DNA from 2 places in the Micromonospora sp. NPDC048930 genome. Region 2 is predicted to be linked to the other one. Evidence: riboswitches for the same ligand, from Rfam matches in the RefSeq annotation. Region 2 holds a riboswitch; the other holds the start of a gene.
The links. Region 2 has a riboswitch for S-adenosylmethionine ahead of thrC (threonine synthase). Riboswitches for the same ligand answer to the same signal wherever they lie in the genome.
Positions count from the first base shown of each region.

Region 1: linked by a shared signal. The riboswitch ahead of ACGFI9_RS04670 (2-isopropylmalate synthase) and the one ahead of thrC (threonine synthase) in region 2 are both predicted to bind S-adenosylmethionine.

Region 1 covers NZ_JBICUB010000001.1:1,091,235-1,096,744, reverse strand. Annotated here, with positions in the region: gene ACGFI9_RS04675 (MarR family winged helix-turn-helix transcriptional regulator) at 1-297, shown strand, start outside; partial or broken gene ACGFI9_RS04670 (2-isopropylmalate synthase) at 426-1,487, opposite strand; SAM riboswitch class IV at 1,858-1,979, opposite strand; gene ACGFI9_RS04665 (hypothetical protein) at 2,060-4,105, opposite strand; gene ACGFI9_RS04660 (hypothetical protein) at 4,266-4,478, opposite strand; gene ACGFI9_RS04655 (TetR/AcrR family transcriptional regulator) at 4,496-5,140, opposite strand; gene ACGFI9_RS04650 (class I SAM-dependent methyltransferase) at 5,423-5,510, shown strand, end outside.
Region 2 covers NZ_JBICUB010000005.1:245,840-251,349, forward strand. Annotated here, with positions in the region: gene ACGFI9_RS15820 (hypothetical protein) at 1-473, opposite strand, end outside; gene ACGFI9_RS15825 (ArsR/SmtB family transcription factor) at 579-884, opposite strand; gene ACGFI9_RS15830 (DMT family transporter) at 975-1,940, shown strand; SAM riboswitch class I at 2,126-2,258, shown strand; gene thrC (threonine synthase) at 2,271-3,560, shown strand; gene ACGFI9_RS15840 (GNAT family N-acetyltransferase) at 3,923-4,942, shown strand; gene ACGFI9_RS15845 (hypothetical protein) at 4,932-5,510, opposite strand, start outside.

The sequences.
Region 1 (5,510 bases), on a different contig from region 2:
GATCAGCGGCTGCGCCTGGGGCAACTCGCGGAGGCGGTGCTGTTCACGACCGGCGGCATCACCCGCCTGCTCGACCGGCTGTGCGACGCCGGGCTACTGCGGCGGGAACGCGATCCGGCTGACCGCCGTGTCGTCCACGCCGTCCTGACCCCGACCGGCCACGACCTCTTCCAACGGGCGTCCAGGTCCCACCTGCGCGAGGTCGTGAAGCACTTCGGGAGACAGCTGACAGCGGACGAGGTCGACGCTGTCGAGGCCTTCCTGACCCGCCTGGTGGAAAGCAACCTCGAGCCATAGCGCGCCCCGCCACCACAGCGGCCGGGGTTGGCGACCCCGACAGCCTTGAGCATCGAGGCCCGATCGAAGCCGACAGCTGGTCATCGCGCACCCACGGGTCGGCTGACCGATCTGGTCGGCGTCTCATCCGCACTGTGGACCAGGTCGCCGGCGTAGGGGTGGCGCTCGTGTACCGGTAGTTGGTTGCAGTATTCGACGGCTCGTTTGATCTCGTCGATGTTGGAGAAGTCGATCATGGGGTCGATGCCCTGGGAGAACAGGTTCAGGCCCAGGGTGACCAGGTCGACGTTGCCGGTGCGTTCGCCGTTGCCGAACAGGCAGCCTTCGATCCGGTCGGCGCCGGCCAGTAGGCCCAGTTCGGCGGCGGCCACGCCGGTGCCGCGGTCGTTGTGTGGGTGCAGGCTCAGCACGAGGCTGTCGCGGCGGGGCAGGTGCCGGTGCATCCATTCGATGGAGTCGGCGTAGACGTTGGGCATGGCCATCTCGACGGTGGCGGGCAGGTTGACGATCAGCTTCCGGTCCGGGGTGGGGTCGACCACGTCGATGACCTTGGCGCACACGTCGAGGGCGTACTCCAGTTCGGTGCCGGTGTAGGACTCCGGCGAGTACTCGTAGTGGATGTCGGTGTCGGGGGTGTGGATTTCGGCGTACTTCTGGCAGAGCCGGGCGCCGGTGGTGGCGATGTCGGTGATGCCGTCGCGGTCCAGGCCGAACACCACCCGCCGCTGCAGCGTGGAGGTGGAGTTGTAGAAGTGCACGATCGCCCGGCGGGCGCCGCGCAGCGACTGGAAGGTCCGGTCGATCAGGTGCTCCCGGCACTGGGTGAGCACCTGGATGGTGACGTCTTCGGGGATCAGGTCCTGTTCGATCAGCTGCCGGACGAAGTCGTAGTCGGTCTGGCTGGCCGAGGGGAAACCGACCTCGATCTCCTTGTAGCCCATCTGCACGAGCAGTTGGAACATGCGGCGCTTGCGTTCCCGGGACATCGGGTCGATCAGGGCCTGGTTGCCGTCGCGCAGGTCCACCGCGCACCAGCGGGGGGCGGTCTCGACCCGGCGGGTCGGCCAGGCGCGGTCCGGCAGGTCGACCCGGAACTGCTGCTCGTAGGGCAGGTAACGGTGGAACGGCATCCGGCTGGGGCGCTGCCGGGCGATCGGATCGGTCTCAGCGTCGGTGACAGGTTGAGCCATCTCGGAGTGCTCCCTGGAACACGTGGCGTCAGCAGGCGGATGCGGGGCCGCGCGGGCGAGGTCCGTGGCCGGCCGGCACTCCCTGGTGACATTGCTCGGGTTAGGAACCGCCACCAGGCTGCGGCGTCGGTACCCGCGCTGCGCCTCCCGCGCGCGGTAGCGAGCGCGCCTACCGCCGGGGCAGGGGAGACGGGCCCCGGTACCGGGACGGCTCCGGCGAGCCGAACCAACAGTTTGCGCGGTGTACGCCGACGGAGGTGACGACGTCGGTACGGGTGAGGAGCTCGGCACCTTGGACGGGCAGGGCGGTGAGCGCAGGGGTCATGTCGGGCCTCCGGCAGTCCAGGGACCCCGGGGTGACAGGGGACGGGGCCCGCGCTTGCCCAGCACGCGGATCGGGCTGGGCCCGGTCATCACCCGGGGCACCCCACCGCGAACTTTGACGAGGGTTGCCGGCCAGCAAGCCGGGGCTTGTCGCTGGCACTCGTGACCTGAGCCGAAGCATAACCGTCGGACGCGGGCCACCAACTCCGAGGTGAGACTTCAGCTGCCCGCGCGGGCGAGGTACCGCATCACGGGCAGGGCGCCCCCGCGCAGACGTCGACGATCTTTCCGGTGAGCAGGAACGTCGCCTTCTGTTGCTGTGCCCCGGGCTGGGCGCGCGGGAACTCGTGCGGGTCGCTGCCGTACTCCGACCCGGCCGGAGCGAGGTTCGTCGTCGGCGGCGCGTAGGCCGCACCGCTGTTCCAGACCACCATTGCCGAGCCGGCGTACGGGTATGCCGAGATCGGCACGATGCCCCAGTACGGCTGCACGTCGCGCGACCAGCCCTCGGCGAGGGCGGGGGTGTGCAGGCGGGCGCCGATGGTGCGCGCCTCGACCTCGGCCGCGGCGGGGGAGACCTGGTGGTCGCCGAAGGCCACGTGCATCAGCACCTGATGCGCCGGGGTGCCCGGCAGCGGGTCCTCGGTCATGTGCTGGGCGTACCCGTTGGCCTCGGACCGGTCCCACAGCATCTGCAGCAGCGCGAAGATCAGCTGCTGGTCGACCTTGTTCGGGTAGTACCCGTCCATGATCGTCTGGAACGGGGCGAAGTCGACGCTGCGCTGCAGCAGCGTCGAGTAGTTCATCCCCGGCACGCCGAGCACGGAGCGGGTCCAGTCCTGAGCGACGGCGGTGAGCGCACCGCCGTTGATGCCGCCCTGGCTGTTGCCGTCGTAGTGCAACCCGCCCGGAACGTCGATCAGCGGCCGCCCGGTGGCGTCCTGGAACGCCGGGTCGGCGGCGAACCCGTCCGGGTGGATCATCGTCCGGCCGAGGAAGAGGAAGTTCAGGAAGCTCTGCTGCAGCCGGTCCGCGACCGCGGGGAAGGCGCTGAGGTCGGTGAAGGCGCCGGCCACGTACGGGACGTCGGCGTTGGCCATGCCGATCCAGCTGGTCGCGCAGAAGGTGAAGTTGTGGGTGGCCGACATGGTCCTGACGTTGCCGGCGTTGATCTCGGTCGGCCGGCCGAGCAGGCCGTGGCCGTACAGCGACAGGTGCGCCGGGTCGGCGGCGGAGGCGCTGCGCGGGATGTTGCAGACGAAGTCGGCCTGCAGCGTCGTGCCGGACGGCGTGGGCAGGGCATCGGGCGTGTGCGGCGTTCCGTCGCCGTCGGCCGGCCCGTAGTGCAGCCGTGACCCGGGCCCGCCGCTGCCGGTCAGATAGGACGGTACGCCGATGGTGCCGCTCACCTGCCGGGCGATTCGCGCGTCCTGCTCCGCCGCGTAGTTGACGACCTGGGTGACGGTGAACGTCGGTGCGGCCGCACCGAGGGTGGCGAACGCGTCGTCGCGGATCGCCAGCATCCGTCCGGTCAGGCCCGGTCGACTGGCGACGGTGAAGTCCCAGGCCAGGTAGAGGTCGTCGCGCTTGACGCCGGCCGTGGTCAGGTCGGCGAGGACTCGTTTGATCTGCGGGGCGCGGCCGTCGCGAGGGTCGGCCCCGGCACCGGTGACGTACGCCCGGAACGCGGCGGGCGCGGGGATCACAACCCCGTCCCGGTCCCGCATGCCGCGCAGGCCCACGACATACCGGGTGCTCTCGGCCAGCGCGACCGCCGGCCGGATGATGAGCAGCTGCCGGTCCGGCTGGCCGGCGGCGTGCGCGTCCAGCTCGGCCCAGTACGGCGTCCGCTCACCGGTGGCGGTGTCGAGCAGCACGATCGGCGCGTCCGGCGCCAGCGAGCGGCCGATGTCGGTGACCGGCGCGATGCCCGTGGCCGTGGTATCGAGGCCGGGCACATGGACCAGGATCGGCGTGCCCGGGCTGAAGCCGTCCTGTCGGTTCCACTCGGTCGGGTTGATCGGGACGCCCCGTACGTTCGCCGGCATGGAGGTGGCCGCGAGCTGCACCCGGCGGCCGGTGGGACTGGCCGGGTCGGGCACGGTGAAGTAGTCGTTCGGGAAGGGCAGCAGGCACGCCGTCGAGTCGATCGGGTCACAGTCACCGTGCGCGGCCAGCTGCGGTGGCACTCCGGGCGGCGGCGCCGCGGCGGCGGCCGTGCCGAGCAGCACAGCACCTGCGGTCACCAGCACGGACACGGCGAGACGGAGCCGCCTGAGGGTGGTCACACGCATCTCCTTCGACGGTGGACGGAGGCCCTGAGCCGACGGCGGGCGCGAGCCGGGGGTGGGGGCGTGCTGTTCTTCCTACGCTCGTGAACGATTCTCGGCAAGGGGCTGACCAGCCGGCCTCGCCGCCCGCCTCCAGGGTCGCGGCTCAGCGGGGGCCGCGACGTTACCGCCGGGTGCGTCCGGGAACGACCATCCTGGACGTGTCGACCAGGGAGAGTCCGATGATCCCGACGACCGGCAGGACGGTGAGCTGCCACAGCCCGGCACCGTCCCCGCCGAGCCCCGCCACCGGCCGGGCGAAGAGGACCAAGGACGAGTGGTTCCAGGCCCTGACCGCCCGTCCGCGTGCGTGCGCCCCGAGCAGCGCCGAGGCCACGTCGGCGGCCGTGACGGTCAGCCCGCTGCCGGCAACCCTTCGGGCGCCGGGCTTGGCGTCCAGGTCGAGGGTGGTGGCTCGGATGTCGGCGGGGTGAGCGCGCCGAGCAGTCCGGGGGCGGCGAGCCGCTGATAGATGCCGGCGAGGGCGGCGGGTCCGGGCCGGAAGTCCTGGTCGACCCACCAGGTGAGCAAGCCGAGGGCGGCGGAGGTGTAGAACGCGGCTGCGACCTCGACCGGTAGGTCGCTGCGGGCGGCCTCGATGTGCTGGCGCAGATGGTCGCGGAGCAGGTCGCTGACGAGCCGGTACAGGTGGCGCTGCGCGACGGTGCCGCCGCGTCGGCCGCACAGCGCCCGGTAGAGGTCCCGGTGACGGTACGCATGGGCGAAGATCACGCCGGTCGGGCTGGTCGGATGGGGTGGCACGCCGGGGCTGAGGGCGTCGAGTTCGCGCCGCAGGTCGGTGCGCAGGTCGTCGAAGCCGGCCAGCAGCAGGTCGTCCTTGTCGCGGAAGTGGGCGTAGAAGGTGGAGCGTCCCACGTCGGCGCGGTCGAGGATGTCCTGCACCCGGATCCGGTCGTAGCCCTTCTCGGGGATCAGGGCGACCAGCGCCTCACGCAGAAGACGCTGGCTACGCCGGACCCGACGGTCCTGTCCCGGCATCTCACACCCCACTTCCCGAACAGTCGCCGGCGGATGTCCGGTAGCGGATCGTGGCGCTGTTCTGATCGTTGAACCGGCTCTCCGCCCCGGACCATACTCGGACATCGTGTTCGACATCGTACGAGTGTCCGACCATCGTCCCGGCGGGTGCGCGTCGCATCCGCCCTGGCCGGACGTGGCGGCACCGGCGGTGGGACTCCTGCTCCTGGGATCAACGTGTCCTCGGGGTCTTCAGGCCGGGCCGGCGGCGGCCCGGTCAAGCGGCAACTTCGGAGGTGGCACATGCAGGCGATCGTCAACGTTGAGCAGGCCAAGGCGTGGAACGGGCCGGAAGGCAGGCACTGGGCCGACCACGCCGCCCACTGGGACG
Region 2 (5,510 bases):
CAGAAGACGACGCTCCAGAACTGCCCGATCCCGCCCGTACGCAGCAGCACCGTGCCGACGGCGTCGGCCGCGCCGTCGCCGTCCAGGTCGCCGATCCCGCACGGATTCTGCAGCTCGACGGTCGCGCCGTCCTCGCCGCTCCAGACGCCGTCCAGCAGGGGGATGTAGTCCGGGTAACCGTTGAACGGCACCTTCGCACTGCCCAGCTGGGCACCGCCGAGCTGGGTGCAGGTGAGCGCCGGCGTCTTGGGCGGGGCCGGCTTGGGGGCGACGACCGGCTTCGTCGTCGACGCGGTCTTCGGGGTGGCGCTGGGGGTGACCGCGGCGGGCGTCGAGGCGGCCGGGGCGGTCGGGGCCTCGGCGGACGAGGTGACCGTGCTGGTCGCCGAGGAGACCGCTCCGGAGTCACCTCCGCAGGCGGTCAGGAAACCGAGCAGGGCGAGGGTCGCGAGGCTCGGCAGGGTCCGGCGCATGGGCGGGCGTTCCTCTCTCGGGGAAGGTGCCCGCACCGTACTGAGCCCGCGCCACCCGGATGATCGGCCGCTCGGCCGCCCGCGGTCGCGCCGTCGGCGTACGGCTCAGGACGGGGTGCGCGCGGTGAGGACCGCGTCGAGGAGCCCCGGGTAGAGGCGGTCCAGCTCGTCCCGGCGCAGCCGCACGTACCGGCTGGTGCCGGCGACCCGGGTGCGGGTCAGGCCGGCCTCGCGCAGCACCTTGAGGTGGTGGCTGCGGGTCGCCTTGGAGACCCCGAACTCGAAGGTGCCGCAGGCGTACTCGCCGCCCTCGGCGAGGGCCCGGACGATCTGCAGCCGTACGTCGTCGGCCAGGGCGGCCAGCACGGCGGTGACCGGGACGTCCCGCAGCTCGGGTTCGTGCAGCTCCATGTGACCAGGGTAACCCATGTTCGACATCCGTCGAACAACCTCCTATGGTCGGTGTCGTTGGTTCGACGGTACTCGAACATTGGAGCTGTGATGCGTCCTCGTCATGCCGCCTTCCCGCTCTTCGCCGTACTGAGCTGGGGCGTCATGTTCCCCGTCCTGGCCAGCGCGCTCACCCGGGTCGACGCGGTCAACCTGACCACCGCCCGGTACGTGCTCGCCGGCGCCGTGCTGCTCGCCCTGCTGCTGGCCCGGGAGGGGGTGGCCGCCCTCCGGGCGGACGGGCGCGGCGTCGAGGTGGTGCTGCTCGGGGTGATCGGCTTCGGCGGCTTCAACATGCTCACCAACCTCGCCCTCGGGCACGCCGCGCCGCAGCAGATCGCCCTCTTCGCCGCCACCACCCCGCTGGTCACCCAGCTCGTCCGCTGGGCGCGGGACGGGGTACGCCCCCGGCCGGTGCTGCTCGGCCTCTCGCTGGTCGCCCTGCTCGGCGTGGGCCTGGTGATCACCCGGGGCCGGCTCGACGGGCTGGGTCAGTTCGGCCTCGGTGGGCTGCTCATGGTCGGCGCGGTGATCAGCTGGGCGATCTACACCCACGGCGCCAGCCGCTTCCCCGAGCACTCCGCGCTGCGCTACACCACCCTGACCGCCGTCGCCGGCACGCTCGCCATGCTCGCCGCCAGCGCCGTCGCGGACCTCACCGGGGTCCAGCACGCGCCGGCCGCCGCCGACCTCGCCGCGGTCGCCCCGCAGCTGGCGTACGCCGTGGTGGTCGCCGCGGTGCTCGCGGTCCTCGCCTGGAACACCGGGGTACGCCGGCTCGGCGCGGCCGACGCGGCGCTGTTCATGAACCTGGTCCCGGTGACCACGTTCGCGGTGCAGACCCTGCGCGGCTACCGGCCCGGCGCGGTGGAGCTGGTCGGCGCGGCGGTGACCATCGCCGCCCTGGTCGCCGCGAACCTCGCCACCCGCACCCGCAAGGCCGCCGGCGCCGAGCCCCTGGCCGCCGTGATCGACCGCCCCGCCGTCGTCGACCCCGTCGCCGTCGTCGCCCGCTGACCCCGCCGTCCCCGCCCCACCCGGGCCCGGGTGCGCGCAGATTCCCGGAAAGAGTGGCCTCCGAGCTCCGGATGGCCACTCTTTCCGTGTTTGAGGGCGAATCTCGGGCGGGGGTGGGTTCACAGCGTGGGAACCCGAGGTGGTGGTCGCGGGGACGCGGCATAGACTCGGCGGCACAACTGCATACCTCATCCAGAGGGGCTGAGGGATACGGCCCGATGACGCCCCGGCAACCACCCGCGCGCTCGACGACGAGCGACGCCGGGCAGGTGCCAATTCCGTCCCCGCCGCACGAGGCGATGCGGGGAAAGATGAGAGGAATTCCTCGACATGACGTCGACGCTTCCCGGCACGTCCGGCATCGACACCACCCTCAGCCCCGCCCGCGCCCTGGTTTGCCGCGCCTGTTCCGCGCGCTACCCGCTCGCCGCGCAGCACGCCTGCTACGAGTGCTTCGGCCCGCTGGAGGTCGACTACGACGCCGCCGCCCTGGCCACCGTCACCCGCGAGCAGATCGAGGCCGGCCCGAAGAACCTCTGGCGGTACGCGCCCCTGCTCCCCGCCGGCCAGGACCCGGCCACCCGGGTGACCCTCGACCCGGGCCTGACCCCGCTGGTCGCCGCCCCGAATCTCGGCGCCGAGCTGGGCTTCACCGCGCCGCTCTGGGTCAAGGACGACAGCGGCAACCCCACCCACTCGTTCAAGGACCGGGTGGTCTCGGTGGCGCTGACCGCCGCCCGCGCGCTCGGCTTCACCCGGTACGCCTGCGCCTCCACCGGCAACCTGGCCAACTCGGTGGCCGCCCACGCGGCCCGGGCCGGGGCGCCCTCGGTGGTCTTCATACCCAGCGACCTGGAGCAGGGCAAGGTGGTGACCACCGCCGTCTACGGCGGCGACCTGGTCGCCATCGACGGCTCGTACGACGACGTGAACCGGCTCTGCGGCGAGCTGGTGGAGACCGACGACTTCGAGGACACCGCCTTCGTCAACGTCAACGTCCGGCCCTACTACGCCGAGGGCTCCAAGACCCTCGGGTACGAGGTGGCCGAGCAGCTCGGCTGGCGGATCCCCGCCCAGGTGGTCATCCCGATGGCCAGCGGCGAGCTGCTCACGAAGATCGACAAGGCGTTCTCCGAGCTGGTCGAGATCGGCCTGGTCGAGGCGCCGGCCGGTGGCTGGAAGGTGTTCGGCGCCCAGTCCGCCGGCTGCAACCCGATCGCCACCGCGCTGCACGCCGGCAGCGACACCATCACCCCGGTCAAGCCGACCGGCATCGCCAAGTCGCTGAACATCGGCGACCCCGCCGCCGGCCTCTACGCGCTGGAGGCGGTGCGCCGCACCGGCGGCTGGATGGAGTACGCCGACGACGACGAGATCCGCGCCGGGATCCGGCTGCTCGCCCGGACCACCGGGGTCTTCGCCGAGACGGCCGGCGGGGTCACCGTCGCGGTGCTCCGCAAGCTGGTCGAGTCGGGCCGGCTCGACCCCGCCGCCGAGACGGTCGTCTTCAACACCGGCGAGGGCCTCAAGACGATCGACGCGGTGGCCGCGCAGGTCGGTCCCACGCACCGCATCAAGCCGAGCCTGCGCGCCGCCCGCGACGCCGGCCTCCTGGCCTGACCCGCCGGCCCCCCAGGTCGTTGGTCAAGGGGTTCGCGTCGGCGGAAGGGCCGATCCCGACGCGAACCCCTTGATCAACTCATGCGAGTGGGGGAGGGGCGGATCGCCCGGGTGGGGGATCGGGGAGATCCGGTGGGTAACTGGCGATTTGCTGTGAGTGTGGAAAACCCGCCGACAAGGACTTGACGGCAGGAACCGGACGGCGCAAGATGCTCGGTGCGGGAGGGCATCCGCCGGAGACTTTTTAAGTTCTTACGACCCAACGCCGGAGGCGTTGTGCGGACGTCCCTCCCGACCAACGTCCGAAGGGGCCGGCGGAAAACCGCTGGCCCCTTCGCTGTGGGTGGCGCACGCTCAGCGGCATGGGCATCTCCGTCACCCCCCTCGATCCCGCCGACCGGCCGACCCTCGACGCGGTCCACCGCACGGCGGTCGCGGCCCAGGCCGTGGACGAGCCCGACCTTCCGCCGCCGTGCCGGCGCCGGTTCGAGGCACCGCTGTGGCACCCGATGCCCGGCATCGACATCCGGTGGTCGGTGGCCCGCCTCGACGGGGTGCCCGTCGGCTGGATCCGGCTGTACCTGCACACCCTCGACAACACCGAGAACGCCAGCGTGGAGCTGGTGGTGGACCCGGCGTACCGGCGGCGCGGGGTGGGGCGGGCGCTGCACGAGCACGGCCTGACGGTGCTGCGGGAGCACGGTGGCAAGCGGATGGTCGGCTCGACCGTCACCGCGCTGCCGGGCGAGGAGCATCGGGAGCTGCCCGGGGCCGCCTTCGCCGCCGCCGTCGGCGCGCGGCCGGCGCTCGCCGATGTCCGCCGCCGGCTCGACGTCACCACGCTCGACCGGTCCCGGCTGGCGGCGCTGCTCGCCGGTGCCCGGGCGGCCGCGGCCGGCTACCGGGCGGTCCGCTGGCGGGATCATGTCCCTGAGGAGCACGTCGCCGACGTCGCCCACCTGGAGGGCCGACTGCTGCTCGACGCCCCGCTCGGGGAGCTGGCGTGGGAGCAGGAGCAGATGGACGCGGAGCGGATCCGGGGCGTGGAGCGGGCGCTGGACGGCCGGGGCATCCGCCGGTACAACGTCGGCGCGGTGCACGAGGCGTCCGGCCGACTGGTCGCCTGGAGCCAGCTCAGCTTCGACGCGAGCAGCGTCCAACATGCCTGGCAGCAGATCACCATCGTCGACCCGGAGCACCGCGGCCACCGTCTCGGTCTGCTCTGCAAGGCCGAGAACCTCGCCTACGCCCTGACCCACGAGCCGGAGCTGCGCGTGATCGACACCTACAATGCGGCGGAGAACACGCACATGATCGCGATCAACGAGCAGCTCGGCTTCCGGCCGGCGGCCGGCTCGACGGACTGGCAGCTCACCCTCTGAGCCCGCCGTCCCCCGGCCGGCCGAGCCGGAGGGCCAGGTCCCGGACCGCCCGGTGGAAGTCCTCGTCCGGCTCGAACCGGTGTCCGCCGATCGGCGGCGGCACGGTGTCCCCGGGCGGGATCAGCAGTGTCCTCGGGTCACGGACCCGGCGGTCCACCCCGGCGGCCGGGTCGTCCGGTGACAGCTCCGCCGGGAAGATCCGCCCCCCGATCGGGTCGGTGTACCGCCACAGGCTGATCCACTTCCAGTCCACCCGCTCGCCGATCTCGCGCAGCACCTCCGGGCCGAAGTAGGCCGGGAAGACCCGGCGGTAGAGCGGACCGAGCGGCGTCGCGTACGTCAGCAGGGCCACCCGGGCGCGGCAGGACTCGGGCAGTTGCAGCACGGTGGCCGAGACCAGCACGCTGCCGTGGCTCTGGCCGGAGAGCACGACCCCGCCGCCGTCCCGGGTCAGCTCGGCGATCCGGCGGGTCAGGTCGGGCACCGCCCGCTCGGTGTAGCAGGGCGCGGCCAGCGGGTGCGCGGCCCGGGGCCAGAAGGTGGCCAGCTCCCACAGCACGCCGACCGC